Regions from separate parts of the Embleya sp. AB8 genome, predicted to be linked through region 1. Evidence: riboswitches for the same ligand, from Rfam matches in the RefSeq annotation. Region 1 holds a riboswitch; each other region holds the start of a gene.
What was found. A riboswitch is a leader RNA that binds a small molecule or an ion and turns the genes downstream of it on or off. The one in region 1 is predicted to bind cobalamin.
Positions count from the first base shown of each region.

Region 2: linked by a shared signal. The riboswitch ahead of ABIA38_RS00020 (energy-coupling factor ABC transporter permease) and the one ahead of metE (5-methyltetrahydropteroyltriglutamate--homocysteine S-methyltransferase) in region 1 are both predicted to bind cobalamin.
Region 3: linked by a shared signal. The riboswitch ahead of ABIA38_RS16125 (ABC transporter substrate-binding protein) and the one ahead of metE (5-methyltetrahydropteroyltriglutamate--homocysteine S-methyltransferase) in region 1 are both predicted to bind cobalamin.

Region 1 covers NZ_JBMHHY010000008.1:328,878-336,808, forward strand. The annotation lists gene ABIA38_RS14305 (peptidase) at 48-1,151, shown strand; gene metE (5-methyltetrahydropteroyltriglutamate--homocysteine S-methyltransferase) at 1,344-3,668, opposite strand; cobalamin riboswitch at 3,828-4,048, opposite strand; gene ABIA38_RS14315 (flagellar hook-length control protein FliK) at 4,478-5,011, opposite strand; gene ABIA38_RS14320 (carbon-nitrogen hydrolase) at 5,567-6,508, opposite strand; gene ABIA38_RS14325 (LacI family DNA-binding transcriptional regulator) at 6,731-7,732, shown strand; gene ABIA38_RS14330 (sugar kinase) at 7,798-7,931, opposite strand, start outside.
Region 2 covers NZ_JBMHHY010000001.1:192-7,631, reverse strand. The annotation lists gene ABIA38_RS00045 (glutathione peroxidase) at 1-204, opposite strand, end outside; gene ABIA38_RS00040 (NAD-dependent epimerase/dehydratase family protein) at 376-1,290, opposite strand; gene ABIA38_RS00035 (hypothetical protein) at 1,577-1,948, opposite strand; gene ABIA38_RS00030 (class II aldolase/adducin family protein) at 2,754-3,605, shown strand; gene ABIA38_RS00025 (RDD family protein) at 3,892-4,437, shown strand; cobalamin riboswitch at 4,533-4,742, shown strand; gene ABIA38_RS00020 (energy-coupling factor ABC transporter permease) at 4,771-5,547, shown strand; gene ABIA38_RS00015 (energy-coupling factor ABC transporter substrate-binding protein) at 5,544-5,954, shown strand; gene cbiQ (cobalt ECF transporter T component CbiQ) at 5,959-6,702, shown strand; gene ABIA38_RS00005 (energy-coupling factor ABC transporter ATP-binding protein) at 6,699-7,440, shown strand, end outside.
Region 3 covers NZ_JBMHHY010000010.1:112,019-119,949, forward strand. The annotation lists partial or broken gene ABIA38_RS16100 (SDR family NAD(P)-dependent oxidoreductase) at 1-29, shown strand, start outside; partial or broken gene ABIA38_RS16105 (acyltransferase domain-containing protein) at 114-1,529, shown strand; gene ABIA38_RS16110 (aspartate aminotransferase family protein) at 1,624-2,982, shown strand; gene ABIA38_RS16115 (hypothetical protein) at 3,160-3,741, opposite strand; gene ABIA38_RS16120 (LysR family transcriptional regulator) at 3,836-4,708, shown strand; cobalamin riboswitch at 4,768-4,972, shown strand; gene ABIA38_RS16125 (ABC transporter substrate-binding protein) at 4,991-6,052, shown strand; gene ABIA38_RS16130 (FecCD family ABC transporter permease) at 6,049-7,137, shown strand; gene ABIA38_RS16135 (ABC transporter ATP-binding protein) at 7,134-7,931, shown strand, end outside.

The DNA.
Region 1 (7,931 bases):
GATCCGCCGGGCCTGCCGCGCCGTGGGCCCGGAAAGGCACCGTCATCATGACGCTCACCACTCGACCCGGACGCCGGATAGCCACGCTGCTCGGCGGACTGGCCCTGGCCGGCGCGACCGCCCTGATCCCGGCGACCGCCGTGGCCGCCCCCACCACGACCGGCCCGACACCTGCCGCGGACGCGTCCGTACTCGCCGGCAACCGCACCCAGGCCGCGGCCGGTTGGCTGGCCCGCCAACTCGTCGACGGCGAGCGCTTCGAGACCACCTTCAACGGGGTGACCTACCCCGATCAGGGCCTGACCATCGACGCGATCCTCGCCTTCGCCGCCGCGGGAGTCGCCGACCACAACGGGGCCAAGGCCACCACGTGGCTCGCCCGGCCGGAGATCCTGTCCGGCTACATCGGCGACGGCGCCACCAACGCCTACGCCGGCGCCACCGCCAAAACCCTCCTGGCCGCCGAGGTCCGCGGGGTGAGCCCCACCACGTTCGGCGGCGTGGACCTCCCGGCCCGGCTGCGCTCCCTGCAACAACCCTCCGGCCGGTTCACCGACACCTCCCCATGGGGCGACTACAGCAACGCCTTCAGCCAGTCCCTCGCACTCCTGGCGCTGAACCGCACCCCCGGCGGAGTGCCCACCGCCGCAGTCGACTTCCTGGCCGGCGCACACTGCGCCGACGGCGGATTCCCGCTGAACTACGGCCTGCCCACCTGCACCAGCGACGCGGACTCCACCGCGATGAGCGTGCAGGCGCTGGCCGCCACCGGCCGATCCCAGGAGGCCGCGGCCGGCCTGAACTGGCTTGCCGCGCACCAGCTTTCGGACGGCGGCTTCGGTACCGTCGGTGCCACGACCGGCAACGCCAACAGCACCGGACTGGCCGGCCAGGCCCTGCTGTCCTCGTGGCGGGTACTCCCCGGCCTGACCGCACGGCACTTCCTGACCGAACGCCAGGTCGGCTGCTCGGCCACACCCGCCACCCGAGGCGCGATCGCCTACGACGCGACCGGCTTCAACCCGTCCACCGCCACCCGCGCCACCGCCCAGGCGGTCCTGGGCCTGGCCGGCACCGGCTTCGCCGACCTGACCGCCGCCGGCGCCCGCCCCGACGCCCCGACGCTGCACTGCCCCGGAACGGCCGCCTGACGCAGCGGAACAGGCCCGCACCACCGGGCGATGACGGCGCCCCGACGCGTTGTCGGGGCCGTCGCTGCGGGCCCCCGTGTGGCCGGATGTCAGTCCGCCCGGTGGTGGATCGGCCCGCCGTTCGGGTCGACGTGCGCGTGGCGGACGAGTTGCCGGGGCGGGGCCTTGCGGGCCCCGCCCCGGCAGGGTTCGTCAGGGCGTGCTGTTCGAGAGGGTGCTGCGGACCTCGCGCGCCGCGGTCACCAGGTTCGTCAGCGAGGCACGGACCTCGGGCCAACCCCGGGTCTTGAGGCCGCAGTCGGGGTTGACCCACAGGCGCTCGGCGGGGATCGCGGTCAGGCCCTCGCGCAGCAGGCGGGCCACCTCGTCGGTGTCGGGGATGCGTGGGGAGTGGATGTCGTAGACGCCGGGACCGGCCTCGCGCGGGTAGCCGTGGGCGGCGAGTTCGTGGGCGACCTGCATGTGGGAACGGGCCGCCTCCAGGCTGATCACGTCGGCGTCGAGGTCGTCGATGGCCTGCACGATGTCGCCGAACTCCGCGTAGCACATGTGGGTATGGATCTGCGTCTCGGCGCGTACGCCCGAGGTGGTCAGGCGGAACGCCTCGGTGGCCCAGGCCAGATACGCGGCATGGTCCGCAGTGCGCAGCGGCAGTGTCTCGCGCAGCGCGGGCTCGTCCACCTGGATGACCGAAGTCCCTGCGGCTTCGAGATCGTCGACCTCGTCGCGCAGTGCGAGCGCGACCTGTCGGGCGGTGGTGCCGAGTGGTTGGTCGTCGCGGACGAAGGACCACGCGAGCATGGTCACCGGGCCGGTCAGCATGCCCTTGACCGGTCGATCGGACAACGACTGGGCGAACGAGGTCCAGCGCACGGTCATCGGCCCGGGGCGGGAGATGTCGCCGGCCAGGATCGGCGGGCGTACGTACCGCGTTCCGTACGACTGGACCCAGCCGTGTCGGGTGGCCGCGTAGCCGGTGAGCTGTTCGGCGAAGTACTGGACCATGTCGTTGCGTTCGGCCTCGCCGTGCACCAGGACGTCGATGCCCGCCTGCTCCTGGAAGGAGATCACCTCGCGGATCTCCGCCTCGATGCGTTTGGCGTAGCCCGCGTCGTCGAGGCGTCCGGCGCGCAGTTCGGCGCGGGCGGCGCGCAGTTCGGCGGTCTGCGGGAAGGAGCCGATGGTGGTCGTGGGCAACAACGGCAGGCCCAGGTGCGCGCGTTGGGCCGCGGCCCGTTCGGGGTAGGGCCGACTGCGCCGGCCGTCGGCGGCGGTGACCGCGGCGGTCCGGGCGCGTACGGCGGGGTCGCGGGTGAGTGCGGAGGCCTTGCGGGCGGCCAGGTCGGTGCGGTTGGCGGCGAGGTGGGCAGCGATCGTGTCGGTGCCCTGGCCGAGGCCGCGGGCCAGGGTGACGATCTCCTCGGTCTTCTGCCGGGCGAAGGCGAGCAGGCGGGCGATCTGCGGGTCGATGTCGCGCTCGGCGTCGGCGTCCAGCGGTACGTGCAACAGCGAGCAGGACGCGGCGACGTCGACGCGGTCGGCCAGGCCCAGCAGGGTGCCGAGGGTGGCCAGCGACCTGCCGAGGTCGTTGATCCACACATTACGGCCGTCGACGACACCGGCGACCAGCCGTTTCCCGGGCAGTCCGCCGACGGCGGCGAGGGCGTCCAGGTTGGCGGCGGCCGGGCCGGTGAAGTCCAGGGCGAGCCCCTCGATCGGGGCCTTGGCCAGGATCGGCAGCGCCTCGCCCAGGCGGTCGAAGTACGAGGCGACCAGCAGCTTGGGCCGGTCGACCAGGCCGCCGAGGTCGCGATACGCGCGGGACGCGGCGTTCAGCTCGGCGAAGCTGCGGTCCTGGACCAGCGCGGGTTCGTCCAGTTGTACCCACTCGGCGCCGGCGGCGCGCAGGTCCGCGAGCACCTGCGCGTACACCGGCAGCAGCCGATCCAGCAGGGTGAGCGGCTCGAAGTCGGCCGACACCCCGGGCGCGGGCTTGGCCAGCAGGAGATAGGTGATCGGGCCGACCAGCACCGGGCGGGCGGTCAGGCCCAGCGCGACGGCCTCCGCGAACTCGGTGACCGGCTTGGCGGAGTTCGCCGAGAAGGTGGTGTCGGGGCCGAGTTCGGGGACCAGGTAGTGGTAGTTGGTGTCGAACCACTTGGTCATCTCCAGCGGAGCCACGTCCCGGGTGCCCCGCGCCATCGCGAAGTAGCCGGCCAGGGCGTCCGCGTCGACGGCGGCGCGGTGTCGGGTCGGGATCGCGCCGACCAGCACGGTGGTGTCCAGGACGTGGTCGTAGAGCGAGAAATCGCCGGTGGGCACCTCGTGGATCCCGGCGTCGGCCAGCCGACGCCAGTTGGCCCGGCGCAGTTCGACCGAGGCGGCCCGAAGCGCGTCGGCGTCGATCCTGCCTGCCCAGTAGCCCTCGACGGCCTTCTTCAACTCCCGGTGCGGGCCCTGTCGGGGGTAGCCGTACACGGTGGCGCGGGTTGCCGCGGCTGCGGACTTGGTGGTCACGGAACTCTCCTTCGCGAGCTGTCTCCGAGATCCCGGGACGGATCGAAGGCGCGAAGTGATGGCACACCAGGCGGGGCACGTCGGCGCACTCTCGCGCCCGTGTCCCACCGGAATGTCCGCCGACCCGCCCACGAGGTCACCGAGATCACCGTGCGCATCGGTGGCGCACGGGCAGTGGCAGGTCTTCGGACTCGTGGGCGCGTCCACCGAGAAGGCGGACTCCTACTGACCGTCGCTTCCCGGACCCGGCTCGGGTCCAGTGCTGTTGACGGCGGTCGTTCCCACTCACCGCTGCGGGGCAGTCCCGGATTCACACCGGGTTCCCTCTTGCGACGCGCCTGCCTGGCGGGCAGGGCGAACCGACTGCGTTCCCCAGCCTAGTGCCGCGCCCGGCGACGTTCACCCCGTCACGGCGCCCGGCACGGCCCCTCGCCGCACCGCCGAAACATCCGAGTACTCCAAGTGCGAGGACGTTCCGGCGGCGCACCGAGGCACCGCACCGAACACCGCGCCGGGGCAAACGTTGCCGGGCGCGGCACCAGTCGGCCGCCGGTGCGTTCGGGAGGCGAGTTCAACGTGTGGACGGTGAATCGACGCGGGCGGCATGCGGACGACACACGGACGCCGCCGGTCGCGGCGATCGAGCGGGCGTGCGGGAGTGGATTGCCGCGTTCGTTCCGACGGGATCGCCCGGGTCGCCCGGGTCGCCCGGGTCGTTCGGGTCGGTCGTGGTCCGGCGGAACGAACGCGGACGCGGAGCCGAGGACCACCCTCCCTCCCCCGGGTCCGATGTCGCGCCCGAGCCGGCCCTACGGGCGTGTGGGGGCCACCCGCGGCGGCGGGTTGGTGCTGTCGGTCTTGTCCTTGGAGAACGACCAGCCCTCGAAACTGCCCAGCGGGGGCTTGCGGTTGGTCGCGCCCCACGAGCTGTACGTCCAGGTGCCGTTGTTCGGCGCCCACCAGTAGGACCAATACGCCGATGCGGGCGGGGTGTTGACGCACGGCTCGGTGTCCGTGCCGGGCTTGCCCTCGATCCGGCAGATGAATGCCTCGCCCCAGCGATTGGTGCCCTGGATCTGGAAACCGGCGTTCTTGAGCGCGGCGAGACCGGTGGCCTGGTCGCCGGGCGCGCAGCGCACCAGCGTGGTGCCGCCGAGTTCCTGGAAATCGACGACCACGGTCACCCCGTTGCCGTCCGGGCAGACGCCGGCGGAGCCCTTGGTGGTGTCCACGGCGTACGCGGCCGGGGTGGACACCGTGAGCTGCGCCGTGGCGGGCAGCAGCAGGAGGGCAAGTGCCCCGACCAGCCGCCCTATTCGGTGCTTGTTCCGACGAAACCTCATGGGTGATTCCCTTCGTGCGACGGGAGCCGACGCGGACGGCGAACCGGTGCCGACCGGGCCGAGCGAGGGGTTCCTGCCGGGACCACCGAGCCCCGGCATCCCGCCGACGAGCGACCGCCGGACGTGACTTCGGGCCTCAGCGTGTAGTCCACGACAGCTGGAGCCTTCAACTCGTACGAACCCAGGCATTCCGACTCGCGACGGTCTGTCGACCGGCGCCTACGGTTGCGGGTCAGCGCCGGATTTCGACCGGCTTCCCCTGGGTTCCCGAACTATGCGGTTGTCACCGGCCCCGAGAAGGGGTGGCCTGCGGAGCGTACGAGATGCCTCGGGCGGTGCACAACGGGATGTGCCCCTGGAATCGGCGTACTTCGTCGCCCACCGCTGGATGGCGGACGGGGCGACCGGGTCGCGTCGATCGGGTCGCCGGCGCTCGGAGCGAGCCGACGGCGGCCCGATCGAGGGCCCGGGTGCGAGCCCGCATCCCGGGCCCTGGCCGGGGTGCTGGGTGCGGGCTCGGGTCGGTTTCGGGTGGTCGGTTTCGGGTGGTCGGGGTCAGGAGCCGGCGGTCAGAGGTGCGTAGGCGTCGGGGCGGCGGGTGGTGAGGAAGGGGAAGAGTTCCAGCCAGTCGCGACGGGCGTCCAGGTCGAGGTCGGCGACCAGTACGGCCGGCTCGTCGCGCGGGGCCTGGGCCAGGACCCGGCCGTAGGGGTCGACGATGAACGAACTGCCGTAGAAGGTCAGGCCGTTCTCGGCGCCGATCCGGTTGGGGACGACCATGAAGGTGGCGTTGGCGATGGCGTTGCCGGTGATCACCTGCTGCCAGATCGGCTGGGTGTCGAAGCCCGGGAAGCCCGGCTCGGAGCCGATCGCGGTCGGGTAGACGAGGACATCGGCACCGGCCAGCGAGTAGGCGCGGGCCACCTCGGGGAACCACTGGTCCCAGCAGGTCGGCAGGCCCAGGTTTGCCTCCTCGACCCTGACCAGGGGGAAGGCGTCGTCGGGCGGGCCCTGGCGGAACCAGTGGTCCTCGTAGTAGCCCTCGGAGACGGGGATGTGGGTCTTGCGGGTGCGCTGGGCCAGGGTGCCGTCGGGGGCGACCAGGATCGCGGTGTTGTAGCCCAGCCCGTCGTCCCGGCCGTCCGGCGCGGGGGCCCGCTCGTAGAGCGAGGCGTGCACGTAGACGCCGTACTCGCGGGCGGCCTCGGCGGCGAAAGTGAAGGTCGGGCCGGTGCGCAGGTCCTCGGGCTCGGCCGGGGCCGGGTGGTCGGCCCTGCGGACCACCGCGAAGTACGGGGAGAGTGTCAGCTCCTGCAGACACACCACCCGCGCGCCCTCGGCGGCGGCCAGCCGGATGCCCTCGAGCAGCGCCGCCCGGTGCTCGGCGGGATCCGCGTGCCAGCGCTGCTGGACGGCGGCGATCCGCAGCGGGGCGCGCTCGGCGGGGCGGGTGCGGGTCGGCGAGGCAGGCGGGTCGTACGCGGTGATCAGACGCATGGCGATTCCAGACGTGTGCGGGGAAACGGAACGGGCGGACAAACGGAACGGGCGGACAAACGGAACGGGCGAACATACGGAACAAGCGAAGAAACGGAACAGGCGAACGGAGTGCGGCGAGCAGCCGCGTCCGCCTTGCCGGATCGTTCCGGCAAGAAGTGAATCTAACCCTTGCCGGAACGTTCCGGCAAGGCCGCTCCCGAACGTCTAGACTTCGGCGATGTGAACCCCCGTACCGTCACCCTCCTCGACGTCGCCCGTGTCGCCGGAGTCTCCAAGAGCACTGTCTCGGACGCCCTCCAGGGCTCGGGACGCGTCGCCGAGGCCACCCGCGACCGGGTCCGCGGGATCGCCGAGGAACTGGGCTACCGGCCGAACAGCGCCGCACGTCGGCTGCGCCGGGCCAGTACCGGGGCGATCGGGCTGCACCTCCCGCACACCGCGACCCGCCTCGACTACTACCTCAACCTCGCCTTCGGCGCCGTCGAACGTGCCCAGGACGACGGCCTCGACGTGGTCCTCCTGGCCCCCGCCACCCGGGCCCACGGACCGCTCGCCTCCCGCGTCGACGGACTCCTGGTGATCGACCCCGAGGTCGGTGACGCCGCGGTCCCCGGACTCCTGGACGCGGGTGTCCCCGTGGTCACCGGCGAGCGCTACCTCGGCCCGACCCCGACGCCCAGCGGCGCCGTCGTCTGCGACAACTCCGCCTCCCTGGGCGCCCTCCTCGACCACGTACACGAGCGCGGCGCCCGCCGACCCGCCCTGCTCGCGCCGGAAGCCACCTCCGCGTGGGCCGAGGCGCTGCGTACGACGGCCCGGACCTGGGGCGACCGGCACGGCACACCGGTCGAGATCCGCACGGTCCCGTTCGCCGCCACCGTCGGCGAGGCCGAACAGGCGACCCGCGAACTGCTTACCGCCGACCCGGCGATCGACGCGGTGATCTGCGCCCCCGACGGCGCCGCCCCCGGCGTCCTGCACGCGGCGACCACCCTCGGCCGCAGCGTGGGCCGAGACCTCCTCGTCGCCTCCTGCGTGGCCGGACCCGCCACCCGCAGCAGCGTTCCGCCGGTCACCGCGGTCGACCTGCGACCCGCGAGCTACGGCCGAGCCTGCGCCGAACTCCTGTGCGACATCCTGGCCGACCGCGCCGCCCCCGACACCGTGCGCCGGCACGACTGGATCCTGGAAACCCGAACCTCCACCCTGGCCGGCACCTGACCGCCGAGCCGCACGGGCGATGCGGTGGCGGGAGTGGATGCGGGAGGGGCGCTGCCGTGCTCGGATCAGCGAGCGACCGCGTCGCCCACGTGCAGGAGTCGGAGTTCGTCCCGGCCGGGGAGGCCCTCCCAGTCGCCGGGGACGGTGACCGCGAAGGCTCCGGCCGCGGCGGCGGTCGCGAGTCGGGTGGACACGGGCC
Region 2 (7,440 bases), on a different contig from region 1:
CATGAACTGGTTGCACGGCACGCCGACCACGGTGAAGCCGCGGGCGCCCAGCTCCTTCTGCAGCTCCTCCAGGCCGGTGTACTGGGGGGTCAGGCCGCACTTGGACGCGACGTTGACGACGAGCGCGACCCGGCCTGCGGTCACCCCGCCCAGGGTCGTACGCTCCCCCTCCAGCGTGCCGATGGGGGTATCGAGGATGCCCATGATCGTTGTCCCTCCTGCGTGGTGCCGCTCGCAGCGACGTGATCCGCCGAAGTGGAGCGCTCCGAGACGGCGCGAGTAAGACCTGAAGACTCGACGCTATCGAGCGTGGGGCGAGGGCGCGTCCTCGATCCCCCGCCGAGCGCCACGACGCCCCTGGGCCGCCCGGCCCGGTCAGGCCGAATCGCCGCGCCGGGCGGCGTATACCCCGGCCAGCCCCGCCCGCCAGCCGACCGCGCACGGCCCGGTCAGGGCCGCCCGCTTGGTGGTGTCCTGTACCTGACCGCGCAGCGTGCCCGGCTGCTCGCGGACCACCACCTCGGCGGGCCGGCCGCTCAGCTCGGCCAGGTATGCCGCCCACTCCTGCACGCTCACCGGCTCGTCGCCGCCCCAGTTGACCACCGTCGCGGGGGTGGACGCCGCGTCGAGCAGGGCCGCCGTCTGGCTGTTGATGTCGTCCTGGTGGATCGGGCTGTACAGGCACGGATCCCAGCGGGTGACGATCGGCCGACCGGCCAGTACGGCGTCCAGGTGCATCGTCGGCAGGCCGCCGTTCGGGCCGTAGGAGGCGTTCATCCGGGCGATCACCACGGGCAGGTCGAACGCACGCGCGCAGTAGCGCGACACCGCCTCCTCGGCGGTCTTGGACACCGAATAGGTGGGCGCGTGCGCGACGTTGGCGTCGCCGAGCGGGTCGGTCTCGCGGAAGACGTACCTCGGGTCCGGGTGCGGCTTGAGCACCGACGCGGTGGACATCACCAGGGCCGCCTTGGCCCGCCGGCAGTGCTGGAGCAGCAGCCCGGTCCCCTCGGCGTTGACCCGCAGTGCCTCGTCGTAGTCGAGCCCCGGTCCCTGGAAGGTGGCCAGGTGCAGCACGTGGGTGAAGTCCTGCGGCAGGTCGTCGAAGCTGCCCGCACCGAGGTCGACGACGCGCGTGGTCACCCCGAGCGCGTCCACCCGCTTGCGGTCCTCGGGATTCGAGAAGCGGGCGATGCCCCACACCTCGTTGTCCCGGGCCAGGTATTCGGTCAGCGGGTAGGCGATCTGGCCCGCGGGCCCGGTGATCAGGATCTTCTCGCCCGACAACATGCGGCTCCTCGGAGGGCTCGGGGTGCGACGGTACCTCGGCGTCGCCGTATCGCGGCGCGTCGGTACGGCCGCGCGTCGATCCAGCGGCGCCCATCGGTACGGCGGCGCGTCGATACATCTGACGTACCGTCATATCCGAGACGGCGCAGGGAGACCAGGGCCGCCGTACGTGTCCCCGGACACCCCGATGGCGCCCACCGCATGGGGGTGACGGTGGACGCCGGGGGTATCGAGGACGGGCCCGCGCGCTCCGACGCCGTGCCGAGGCCCGTCGTCGGAGCGCGACTCAGACCTCGATCTCCTCCTCGATACGTTTCAGGCTGTGCCGGGCCAGGGCCAGATTGGCGCGGTCCTTGACCAGCACGACATACAGGAACAGTCCCTTGCCGGCCCGACCGGTCAGCGGGCGGAGCAGATGGTATTGCTTGCCGAGGGTGATCAGGATGTCCTCGATCTGATCGCCCGCGTGCAACATCTCCATCGTGCGCATCTTCGCGCGCATCACGTCGGTGTTTCCGGCGGCGGCCACATTGAGGTCGAGTTCCTTGCTGCCGCCGAGAATTCCGAGGGCCATTCCGCTGGTGTAGTCGACCAGGGCCACCCCCACGGCGCCCTCGATCGTCATTGCTTCCTTGAGGGCCGTTTCCATATTGGCCATGATTGCCTCCGGGGCGATCGGCGGTGCGGCTTTCCGGTGGACGCCGACCGGCTCCTCCTCGGGCGCCACGACGCCCGGGGGCGGCGCGCCGACCGGGGCCGGCTCGATCGGCGCACTGTCGACCGGGGTGTTGGGGTCGGCCTGATTCGCTTCGATGACATCCGCCTCGATCGCAGGGGTCCGCTCGGTGTCGGACCCGGTCGGCGGGTCGCCCGAACTGCGCCGGGACGGCCTGGACCGGCGCGGGGGTGGTGCCATCTCCGCCCAACTCCTGGCCATCGGGCCCCGCGATGCCGGGCTCCGCGCGGGGGCGTTGCGGCGGCCCGGGTCCGACTTGGCCCGCGAGCCCGCCGGGTCGCCGCGGCCGTACGCGGGCGCCGTCGAGGGACCTCGCGCGCCGATGCTCACGACCTCCGCCGAATATCCGCCCCCGCCGCTCACGTCACGCGCCCCTTCCCCTCGGTGTGCCTCGATAAGGCGCCGCGCGCACCGGTAAAGTGCCGCGTGCGCCGTGGCTCGCGCCGTGCGCCCCGCACTTCGCGCTTCATGATTTCGCGCGTCCGGAAATTCGAGTTCGACTGCTTCGTACTCGACGTCCCGGACTCGCTGCACGGAAGCGTAGAAGCAGCCGGAAGGCGATCGCGGGCAATATTCGAATTGTTTCCGGAAATCCGGTCCCGGCGGCGATCCGGCGCTAGAATCCGCGGCCGCTCGCGAACGGACCCCCGCGCGGGGCTGTCCTCGGATGTGACTCGCGGGTAGCGTCGGGCCGAGTCCCGCGCGACCCGAGTCCGAGGAGATGTACATGTCCGACACCGCCACGCCGCAGGCCCAGGACGCGACCCCGCGCATCGAGCCGCCCCGGCCGGTGTCGCCCTCGGACCTGAGCTTCGCGCTGCCGCCCACCTTCGAGACGGTCGAGCGGGAGCGCCGGCACCGCAAGGAGCGACTGACCGCGGCGCTGCGGCTGTTCGGCCGGTTCGGCTTCGAGGAGGGCGTGGCCGGACACATCACCGCGCGCGACCCGGAGTTGACGGATCACTTCTGGGTCAACCCGTTCGGGATGTCGTTCAAGCACATCACCGTGGACGACCTGATCCTGGTCAACCACGAGGGGCAGGTCGTCGAGGGCCGATTCCACGTCAACCAGGCCGCGTTCGCGATCCACTCGCAGATCCACGCGGCCCGGCCCGACGTGGTCGCGGCGGCGCACAGCCACTCCACGCACGGGCGCGCGATATCCGCGCTCGGCATCCGGCTCGAACCGATAACCCAGGACGTGTGTCCCTTCTACGAGGACCACGAACTCTTCGACGACTACGCCGGCGTCGTCCTGGACGCCGAGGAGGGCCGGCGGATCGCCGAGACCCTCGGCCCGCGCAAGGCACTGATCCTGCGCAACCACGGTCTGCTCACCGTCGGACAATCGGTCGACGCGGCGGCCTGGTGGTTCATCACGATGGAGCGCTCGTGCCAGGTGCAGTTGCTCGCCCAGGCGGCCGGCGAACTCAGGCCGATCTCGGCGGAGAACGCACGGCTGACCCGGGAGCAACTCGGCAACGACACGGTGGCGTGGATCAACTACCAGCCGCTCTACGACGTGATCAGCCGGTCCGAGCCGGAATTGTTCGGGGCGGACGGGCCGATGACGATCTGAGCGGTCTGAGCCGTCCGAACGGTCCGAGCGGTCAGAACGATCCGGATGGTCCGGATCATCGGGATGATCGAGATGGTCGGGATGGTCGGATCCGCGCGGCCCTGACCGCGTCGGTCGCCGGCAGCTCGTTCTCGGTCGGTCACCCGGGATCGATTTCGCTCGAACCCGATGGTTGCCGATCGCCGGCCCGGCCCCCGCGTCCGTTCTTGTCCGCCGACCGGGGGCAATCTCGGCGATATCCGACCCGTCGGGAGTCAACCCGCCCGGTTGCGGAAAGTACAAGGGCATGTACGAACGGAGCCTTCCGCAGCGATACGCGCGCACGGCACGTCCCATCGGCACCGGTGCCCGGGTCTGGCTGCCCGCGGTCGAGCGCCCGGTCGCCACGTCCGTGCTCGGCCGGCGGCTCGGCCAGTTCGTACTCGACGTCCTCGCGTCGGCGCTGCTGCCCGGGACGGCGATGTTCCTGTTCGTCCTGCTGCCCACACACCCCGACGGTTCGATCCGCAGCGGCCCGCTGACCGCGGCGATCACCGCGGGGGTCGTCGCGGTCGCGCTGGGGATCCTGTTCTGGTACTGGGTGTTGCGCCCCGCCGAGCACGACGGGCGGACGTGGGGCATGCAGGCGTTCGGGATCCGGGTGGTCGACGTCTCCGGCGGCCGGGCCGGGCGGCGGCAACTGGGCATCCGCTGGCTGCTGCTGCCGGTCGACACGTTCGCGCTCGGCGCGGTCGGGCTGGTCGCGGTGCTCACCGACGAGCGGCGCCGGCGGATCGGCGACCGGGTCGCCCGCACCCTTGTGGTCCGCGGGCGCGGTCCCGGGCTGGACTGATGGGCCGAATGCGGCTATTGCTCGACCGCTCCGCACCGATTGTGGGCTTGCGCACGGTTTGCAATTGCCACCTTGTCGCCATGTCCATCCGACCACTAGGGTCGGCTCGCCGTGGTGTTCGGGAAGCCGGTTCGATGCCGGCGCGGCCCTCGCCACTGTGATCGGGAAGTTCTCCTCCATCCCCTCGGGAACGTTGATTCGTCGCCTCGGGGAAGCCACTGGGACCGCTCGCGCGGCCCCGGGAAGGCGGAGACGTGAACGTACGACCCGTCAGCCAGGAGACCGGCCACGGCGATCGTCCGTCCACGAGGTGTTGGAGAGGGACCCTTCCTCATGCATATCGCCGAGGGCTATCTGCCCTGGGAACACGCCGCCGCCTGGGGCGTCGCGGCTGCCCCGTTCGTCGTCCACGGTGCCCGCGCGCTCACTCGCGAGGTACGCAATCGACCCGAGAACACCCTGCTGCTCGGCGCCTCCGGCGCCTTCTCGTTCGTACTGTCCGCACTGAAGATCCCGTCCGTCACCGGGAGTTGCTCGCATCCCACCGGCACCGGACTGGGCGCGATCCTGTTCCGGCCGCCGATCATGGCCGTACTCGGCACGATCACCCTGCTGTTCCAGGCCCTGTTGCTGGCCCACGGCGGGCTGACCACGCTGGGCGCGAACGTGTTCTCCATGGCGATCGTCGGGCCGTGGGCGGGCTATGGCGCATATCGGCTCACCCGCTCGCTGCTCGATCGACGCGGCGGGACCATGCCGCTGGATGTCGCGGTGTTCATGGGGGCGTTCGTCGCGGACCTGAGCACGTACTGCGTCACCAGCGTGCAACTCGCCCTCGCCTTCCCCGACCCGGACAGCGGATTCCCGGGCGCGCTGGCCAAGTTCGGCGGCATCTTCTCGCTCACCCAGATCCCGCTGGCGATCAGCGAGGGGCTGCTGACCGTACTGGTGGTGCGGTTGTTGCGGCAGTCCAGCCGGGGGGACCTGATCCGGCTCGGGGTGCTGCGGAACACACCGGTCGCGCCGAGCGCGCCGAGCGCGCCGGTCGCGCAGGACGCCTCGGTCGCGCAGGACGCGTCGGTCGCTCGTGAGGGGGAGAAGACCGCATGAAGCGCTCGACGAAGATCAATCTGCTGATCGTGCTGGCCGTGGTGCTGCTCGCGGCGCTGCCCGTGGTGTTCGGGATGGGTGATCACAAGGACAAGCCGTTCGCGGGCGCCGACACCCAGGCGGAGACCGCGATCACCGAGAACGATCCGGGCTACCAGCCGTGGTTCAGCCCGCTGTACGAACCGCCGTCCGGGGAGATCGAGTCCGGCCTGTTCGCGTTGCAGGCCGCGCTCGGCGCGGGGGTGGTCGGGTACATGTTCGGCGTCAAGCGCACCCGTCGGCGACTCGCGCCCGAGGCGAGCGACACTGCGGACGAGGCGGAGAGTGGTCCGGCGGATGTGAGCCCGGCCCCGCGCCCGGCTCCGGCCTCGGCGACGGAGAGCCCGGTATCGGCTTCGGGGCACTGAGCCGGTGTTGCCGATCGACGCGGCGGCGCACGCGAGTTCGTGGCGGCGCCGCCATCCGGCCGAGAAGGCCGTGCTCTCCTTCGGGCTGCTCGGCTGCGCGGTGGCGTTGCCGCCGTGGCCGGGCGCGGTGCTGGTCGCCGCGACCGTGCTGATCGTCGCGTTCGGCTTCGCCAAGGTGCCGGTACGGCGGTTGTGGCGGGCGGCCCGCGCGCCGCTCGGGTTCGCCGCGACCGGGGCGCTCACCCTGCTGGTCTCGATCCGCGCGGACGGGGTCGGCTGGGCCGAGCACGGGCCGCGCCACGCGGGCGAGTTGCTGGCCCGCTCGGGGGCGGCCGGGTTGGCGATGTTGTTGTTCGCGTTCACCACGCCGCTGTCGGACGTATTGCCCAGGCTGACCCGGGTGGGAGTGCCGGCGGCGGTGGTGGACGTGGCGGCGGTGATGTACCGGATGTTGTTCCTGCTGTACGACACCACCATCCGGATCAACCAGGCCCAGGCCGGTCGGCTCGGGCACCGGACCCGGCGGGCCCGCTGGCGCTCGGTGGCCGGGCTCGGCTCGGCGGTGTTCGTGCACGCGTTCGCCCGGGCCCAGCGGTTGGAGGCGGGGCTGGCCGGGCGCGGCTACGACGGGCGGCTGCGGGTGCTGGTGGACGAGGTACGGATCTCGCGCGTGTTCGTCGGGTCCGCCCTGTTCGTCGTGGCGGCGGTCGTCGTCGCCACCCTTCTGCTGGGACCGGTGGTGCAGTGATTCCGTTGCGGGTACGAGAGATCGGCTACGCCTACGAGGACGGGCCGGTCGTGTTGAGCGACCTGTCCCTGGCGATTCCGGCCGGGCGCGCGTTGGCCCTGCTCGGGCCGAACGGCAGTGGGAAGACCACGCTGTTGCGGCTGTTGACGGGTGGCCTGGTGCCGGCTGCGGGGCGGGTCGAACTGCACGGTGTGCCGATTCGGCATGATCGGAAGGGACTTGCCGAGCTGCGGCGGGCCGTGCAGTTGGTCGTGCAGGATCCCGACGATCAGTTGTTCTCCGCGTCGGTGGCCCAGGACGTCTCGTTCGGGCCGCTCAACCTGGGGCTCGCGGCGGCGGAGGTTCGGTCGCGGGTGGCCGAGGCGTTGGCCGCGCTGGGCATCTCGGGGTTGGCCGAGCGGCCGGTACACCTGTTGTCCTTCGGGCAGCGCAAGCGGGTGGCGATCGCGGGGGCGATCGCGATGCGGCCCGAGGTGCTGGTGCTGGACGAGCCGACGGCGGGGTTGGATCCGGCAGGGCAGGAGGCGTTGCTGGACACGCTGGCCGCGTTGCGGGCGGCGGGCACGACCGTGGTGATGGCCACGCACGACGTGGACCTGGCGTTGCGGTGGGCCGACGACGCGGCGGTGCTCGCGGGTGGGCGGTTGCGCACCGGGCCGGTCGAGGAGTTGCTCGCCGACACGGCGTTGCTGGCTGCGGCGAGTTTGCGGCCGACCTGGGCGCATGCCGCGTTCGCGG
Region 3 (7,931 bases), on a different contig from region 1:
GCACCCGGGACGAACTGGTGGCGGGGCTGTCCCGGTTCGCCGCCGGGGAGCCGGCCCCGAACGTGCTCTCCGGGAAGGCCGCGCGCGGTGGCCTGGTGGGCGTGTTGGCGGGGCAGGGCGGCCTGCGTCCCGGCGCGGGGCGGGACGCCCACCAGGGGTGTCCGGAGTTCGCCCGCGAGTGGGACGCGGTGTGCGCGGTGGCGGAGGAGTTCACCGGGCCGGGGCTGCGCGAGTTCCTGTGGTCCGGCGGCGACGTGACGTGCACCGGGTGGGCGCAGCCGGCGTTGTTCGTCCTGCAGGTCACCCTCGGCCGGTTGTTCGCCCGGTGGGGCCTCCGGCCGCGCTGGTGGATCGGCCACTCGGTCGGCGAGTTCGCGGCGGCACATCTGGCCGGCGCGCTCGCGTTGCGCGACGCGGTAGCCCTGGTGGCCGCCCGAGGTGCGTTGATGCGGTCCCTGCCCGGCGGCGGCGTGATGATCGCGGTACAGGCGGGCGAGGCGGAGATCACCCACTCGCTCACCGACGCGGTCGAGCTGGCGGCGGTGAACAGCCCCGGTTGGGTCGTCCTCGCCGGCGCCCACGGGCCCGTCACGGAGGCCGCGGCCCACTGGCATCGACAGGGCCGGCGGGTGCGCCGGCTCGAGGTGGCGCACGCGTTCCACTCGCACCTGGTGGAGCCGGTGCTCGCCGAGTTCGCCGACCTGGCCGCGGGCGCCCCGTGGCTGAGCCCCGCGACGACGCTGGTGTCGAGCGTGACCGGGCGGCCGGTGACCCGGGCGGAGTTGTCGTCACCGCAGTACTGGGTTCGGCACACCCGGACCACCGTGCGGTTCGCCGACGCCGTCGGGTGGACGGCGGGCCGGGGCGCGGGCGGCTACCTGGAACTGGGCGCGAGCGGCGTGCTGACGCCGATGGTGCGGGAGTGCGTCCGGCCGGGGGTCGTCGGTGTGCCCGCCCTTCGTGCCCACCGGTTCGAGCCGGACTCCCTCGTCGCGGCCACGGCGGAGCTGCACGCGCACGGGCACGCGGTCGACTGGGCGGCGTTCTTCGCCCGGCACGACCCCTCCGTGGTCGACCTGCCGACATACCCGTTCCAGCGCCGACGTTTCTGGCTCGACGCACCGGACCGCGCCCGAGCGGTGGCGGTGGACACCGTCGTCGATCCGGTGGTCGCGACGGTCGAACACGCCGGGTCCCCGGCGGACTTCACCCGGCGGATCACCGCGCTTCCCCGCGCCGAACTCGGCCGTGCGCTGGTGGAAGAGGTGTGCGCGCACGCCGCCGCCGTGCTCGGTCACGACACCCTCCTGGAGGTGGCGCCGGAGCGGGCGTTCCTCGACCTAGGCGTCGACTCGCTGGGCGCCGTGCAGTTGCGCGACCTGCTGTCCGCCGCCACCGGGATCACCCTGCCCGCCACCGTGGTCTACGACCACAGCACCCCGGAAGATCTCGCCCGCTACCTCGGCACCCGGATCGGCGGTGCCGGCGAGTCCCCCGAATCACCCGAATCACCCGACGAACACACCTGAACGAGTAACCCCAGTGGTCCGACCGAGGCCGACATCGGGCACCGGGCAGAGTTCCCGTCGCCATCCTCCGGAGGTTTCCTTGAGCACCAAGACAATGCTCCCCGACCACTCACTCACCGACCTCGAGATCAAGGCGCGTGACCACCTGCTGCTGCACTACACGCCCTACACGCGCGAGCCGGTGCCGGTGATCGTCCGGGGTGAGGGGCCCTACGTGTGGGACGAACGCGGACGTCGTTACCTGGACGGGGTGTCCGGTGCCTACAGCGTGCACATCGGCCACGGTCGCGCCGAACTCGGCGAGGCGGCAGCCAAACAGGCCGCCGAACTCGCGTACTTCCCGCTGCTCGGCCACGCCCACCCCACCGCCATCGAACTCGGCGCCCGCCTGGCGGCGGCCGCACCGGGCGACCTCAACCGCGTCTTCTTCACCACCGGCGGCAGCGAGGCGACCGAGACCGCGCTCAAGTTGGCCAAGCAGTACTTCGTGATGACCGGCAGGCCCAACAAGTACAAGGTGATCGGCCGCGCTGGTTCGTACCACGGCAGCACCCACGCCGCGATGGCGATCGGCGGCGTACCCATCGTGCAGCAACTCTTCGAGCCGTTGGTGGCCGGCGCCCGCGCGGTGCCCAACACCAACGGCTACCGCTCCCCGCTGGCCGCCGAGGAACTCGGGACCTGGGCGGCGGAGCAGATCGCCCTGACGATCGAACTGGAAGGACCGGATTCGGTCGCCGCGGTGTTCGTGGAACCGGTGCAGACCCACGGCGGCGCGCTCGTGCCGCCTCCCGGATACCTCAGGCGGCTACGGGAGATCTGCGACGCCCACGACGTCCTGCTCATCGCCGACGAGGTGGTCAGCGCCTTCGGCAGGCTGGGCCACATGTTCGGCGGCGACCGGTTCGGCTGCGAACCCGATGTCATCCTGCTGGCGAAGGGCCTCACCAGCGGGTACGCCCCCCTGGGCGCGGTGGTCCTGTCCGACCGCATCGCCGAGCCCTTCCAACAGGAGGGCATCATGTTCGTGCACGGCTACACCTTCGGCGGCCACCCGCTCTCCACGGCCGTGGCCCTGGCCAACCTGGATGTGCTGGAGCGGGAAGGGCTGTTCGACCACGTCCTGGCGAACGAGGGCGCGTTCCGCGCCACCCTGGAGAAGCTCTACGAACTGCCGATCGTCGGCGACATCCGCGGCACCGGCTACCTCTACGGCATCGAACTGGTCAAGGACCGGGCCACGAAGGAAACCTTCGACGGAGAGGAGTGCCAACGACTCCTGGCAGGCCATCTTTCCCGCGACCTCTACGCCGCCGGCCTGCACTGCCGAGTCGGCGACCGCGAAGCCCCCGTCATCGTGCTGGCCCCGCCGCTGATCTGTACACAGCAACACTTCGACGAAATGGAACACATCCTGCGCGCCGCCCTGACCGACACGTGGAACCGTCTCTGACGGTGGCGCGCCGACACGTGTCCGGGCAGTACGCCGCTCGGTGTACTGCCCGGACCCCGTCTCCCCGGGCCGAACGCGACGCCGCGCCAACGGATTCCGGGCCCACGCCCCACCGCCGATGAGGGCCCCGGCGCGGGTGTCCCCGGGGCGACGAGAGGCAACGCGCCGTGCGTCGGGTCAGTTGTTGCGAAAGGCGGTGGGGACACCGGCGACCGTGCGGCCGAACAGTACCTCGCCCGCGATCGAGTGCCCGGGCGTGGCGGCGACGATCTCGGCGTAGGGGTGGTGGGGGAAGGTCGGTGCCGGGGTGGGGGATCGTTCCGGCGCGAGGTGCGGGTGGTCCCGGCGGACCAGGTCGGCGGCGGCGAAGCGTTCCAGTAGGTCGGGCCGGTCCACCGAGATCGGGGTGGGGTCCGGCCGGTCGGCCGGCTGTGCCAGCCACTGCCTGATCGGGTCCGTCGGCGGTATCGGGTCCGGGTCGAAGAAGGCATCCATGGCGTCCGGCCGGGTGGCGCTCACCCGGTGGGCGGTCACCGTGACATGGGCGCCGGTGGAGAGGCCGACGATCAGGTGTACGGGGACACCCTCTTCGTAGTACCGGGCTCCGAATTCGGAGACGGCCCAAGGCCTGCCCGCCGCGGAGACGATCCGGAAGGCACCGTAGCGGGAGCCGACTTCCGCCCGGTCGTGCAGGTGCAGCAGCAGGTCGACGAGGGCCGCCCGGTGCTGTGGCAGGTCGGCGCGGGAGCATTCGATCAAGGTGTCCTCCGGGCTGGTGGGCGTGGACACCAGTGTGGGCGGCCGACGATGATCGGGTCCAACACGCTTCGCTCATCGGAGATGAGGCTTCCTCATGGCCGTCAACCTCGCGCAACTCCGGGCCTTGGTCGCGGTCCTGGACACCGGCGGATTCGGCACGGCCGCGACGACGCTGGGGATCAGTCAGTCCGCGGTCTCGCACGCCGTGGCCGCCCTGGAACGGGCGCTGGGCGCACCCGTCGTGGATCGCGGCGCTCCGGGCGCGCGGCCGACGCCGCTGGGCGAACTGGTCCTGCCGCACGCGCGACGCGCCGTTGCGGCGGCCGACGCCGTGGTCACCCTCGCCGCCCGTGAGCGGGCCGGCGCGGTGGGCACCGTCCTGCTGGCCGCAACCCCCACGGCCTGCCGGGGACTTGTCCCGGGACTGATCCGCCGGTGGGGTCGGGCGCACTCCGGGATCCGGGTGCGCGTCTTCGAAGGCGAGGACGCCGAGGTGGCCGGCTGGTTGGCGGACGGCACCGCCGACCTCGCCGTACTGGTCGACGCCGACCCGGTACCCGAGGGCGCGGTGCCACTGCTGCGCGACGAATTCCGCGCGGCGCTGCCGGCCGACCACCCGCTGGCCCAGGAGGATTCGATCACCCTGTCCGACCTGGACGACGATCGTTTCCTGCTCTCCGACGGCGGTTGTGAGCCCTACCTGCGTGAACTGCACCGGCTCGGCGGCACCCCGTACGTTCCGCCGCCACGCATACGTGGGTTCGCCACCCTGCTGGCCATGGTCGGCGACGGCCTCGGCGTGTCCGTCGTCCCGGACCTGGCCCGGCACATGCTGCCGCCCGGCGTCGTCCTGGTGCCCCTGAAGCCATCGGTCCACCGCCGCCTGACCCTGTCGGGCCCGCCGTCCCGCCCGTGGCCCCCGACGGTCCGAGCCCTACTCGACAGCACCACCCCGGCCGGCCGGTGAAGCCGGGTCGACGTATCCGAAGGTGTTGATCCCGCCGATGAGGCACTACGAGCGGTTTGGTAGCTTGGCGCCGCCGTGGTGTACGGGAAGCCGGTCCAAGCCGGCGCGGCCCTCGCCACTGTAGCCGCGGAGTCCCGCGGCCCTCGCTGACGGCTCCCGGAGCGGTCAGGGCCACTGGGTGGATCGGAAACGAGCCAACCGGGAAGGCCGGCCGCGGAGCGTCGATGCGGAAGCCAGGAGACCGGCCACGGCGCGACATGTTCCACGAGGGTTGGAGAACACGTGACTCGCGCTCCCCTGCGCCCGTTTCGATCCGAACGTTCCATACGTCCCGCGCGCGCCCCGCGCTCGACGCGCGCCGGCCTCGCCGCCGCGGCGCTCCTGCTCGTCGGTGCGCTCGGTGCGTGTACGGGTGCGCCTGCGGCCGACCAGCCCGCCGCGGCGGCCGGGAGCAGTCACCCGGCGCCGGTGAGCGTGAGCAGGTGTGGTGTCACCACGACCGTCGCGGCACCGCCGAGCCGGCTGGTCACCCTCAACCAGGGCGCCACCGAAGTGGCCCTGGCTCTCGACCTGCAGACCCGAATGGCCGGAACGGCGTACCTCGACGACGCGGTCCCGGCGAAATGGAAGGCGGCCTACGACACCGTCCCGGTGCTTTCCGAGAAGTACCCGACCAAGGAGAAACTCCTCGCGGCGCGCCCGGACTTCCTCTACGCCTCCTACTCCAGCGCGTTCACCGACAAGGTGGCGGGCACGCGGGACGAGCTGGGTTCCCAGGGCATCACCACCTACCTGTCGCCGCTGGCTTGCGCCGACAACAAGCAGGTGGCGCCGGTGTCCTTCCAGGCGGTGTGGGACGAACTGGGCGACGTCGCCGAGGTGTTCGGTGTCGCACCGCGCGCTGCCGCCATCCGGGACGCGCAGCAGCAGCAACTTGCCGAACTCGCGGCCAAGTCGGCGGGCAAGGGCCTGAACGTGTTCTGGTACGACTCGGGCACGAAGACCCCGTACGTCGGCGCCGGCCACGGCGGACCCCAGCTCGTGCTCGACGCCGTCGGTGCCCACAACGTCTTCGGCACGCTGCCCGGTGACTGGCAGAACGCGAGTTGGGAGCAGGTGGTCGCGGCGGACCCGGACGTCATCGTGCTCGCGGACGCCGGTTGGGACACCGCGCAGTCCAAGATCGATTACCTCGAACACGACCCGGTGCTGAGCAAGCTCAGCGCCGTCCGGCACCGTGCGTTCGTGGTCGTGCCGTTCTCCGAATCGACCCCCGGCGTGCTGCTCGCCGACGGTGCCGTCCGGGTTTCGGCCGGCCTGAGCAGCCTGGCCCCACGTTCATGACCGTGCCGGATCGTCCCGCCGCACGGCTCGCAAGCGCGAGTCGTGCGGCGGTGGCCCTGGCCGTTGCCGCGCTCCTGCTGTTGCTCACCGTGCTGCTCGGCCTCGCCGTGGGATCGGTCCACGAGCCGCCGCAGGTCGTGGCCGAAGTGGTGCTGCGCCGGCTCGGTCTCGGTGGCTCCGACGTCACACCGCTGGACGACCGGATCATCTGGCAGCTGCGGCTGCCGCGAGTCCTGGGGGCCGCCGCGACCGGCGCGGGACTCGCGGTGTGCGGCGCGGTGTTGCAGACCCTGACCGGGAACGACCTGGCCGATCCCTACCTGCTCGGGATCTCCAACGGCGCCGCCGTCGGCGCGGTCACCGTGATCGTCCTCGGTGTCGGAGTCTCCGGCACCGCGGTGATCGGCGCGCTCCCGGCTGCCGCCTTCGTCGGCGCACTGCTGGCCGTCCTCGTCGTGCTGGCCCTCGCCGGGGCGCACAGCCGGACCCTGCCGGCCTCGCGGACCGTGCTGGCCGGCATCGCGGTGGGGCAGTTGTGCGGAGCGTACACCTCGTTCGTCGTGCTCGTCCTCGGCGACCGCAACGCCGCCCGCGGCGTCATGGAGTGGACGCTGGGTTCGGTGGCCGGGGTGCGGTGGAACACGGCCGTCTTCCTGGCCGCGGTGGCCGTCGTCGGCACGGTGGTCATGGTCGCGGCCGCCCGGGACCTGGACGCGTTCGCGTTCGGCGAGACCGCGGCCCGTTCCGTCGGCGTCCACGTCGAACGTACCCGCTGGGCCCTGATCGCCGCCGCCGCGTTGGTGACCGCATGCCTGGTCGCCAACACCGGCGTCATCGGCTTCGTGGGTCTGGTCGTGCCGCACGTCGTCCGCCTGGTGTGCGGCCCGCGCCATGCCCTCCTGCTGCCCATGTCCGCACTTGTGGGTGCGTCCCTGCTGGTGGGCAGCGACATCGTGGCGCGCTCGGTGCTCCCGGACCAGGAGATTCCCGTCGGCATCGTCACCGCCGGACTCGGCGCGCCGTTCTTCGCATGGCTGTTGTGGCGCCAGGCAGCCGGCAGGCGGGCGACGGGGAGTCGGCCGTGATCGTGGTGAACCCGATGGGGCTCGATGCCGAAAACGTCGGCGTGCGCGTCGACGGCGCCACCTTGCTGACGGACGTGACGCTCGGCTTCGCCCCCGGCAGGACGACGGGCCTGCTCGGGCCCAACGGTGCCGGCAAGACGACGCTGCTGCGGGCCCTGGCCGGACTGCGCCGGCCGCAGACGGGCCGTGTCCTGCTCGACGGCGGCGACCTGTACGCCCTCCCGGCCCGCCGACGTGCGCGACAGGTGGCCTTCATGGAACAACAGGCCGACACCGCGCTGCCACTGACGGCCCGCCAGGTCATCGACCTGGGGCGCACGCCACACCGCGGCCGATGGCCCGTGCTGCCGGGCCCCGCGACCGCCCACGAGCATTCCGTGCTCGCCGAGGCCGCCGCCGCCACCGATGTCGGCGCGCTGCTCGACAGGACCTGGTCGTCCCTCTCCGGCGGCGAGCGCCAGCGAGTCCAACTCGCCCGCGCCTTGGCACAGGAACCCGGGGTGCTCCTGCTGGACGAGCCCACCAACCACCTCGACCTGCGCTACCAGCTCGGCTTCCTGGAAACCGTGCGCGGGCTCGGTATCACCACCGTCGCGGCCCTGCACGACCTCGAACTCGCCGCCGCCTACTGCGACGACGTCGCCGTGCTGCTCGACGGCCGCCTGTTGGCCCATGGGTCCGTCTCCGAGGTGCTCACCTCCACAACGATCGCGCGCGCCTACGGCGTCGACGCGACCGTGGAGCGGCACCCCCTGCATCCCCGACCGCACATCCGATGGAACGGCTTGCTTTCC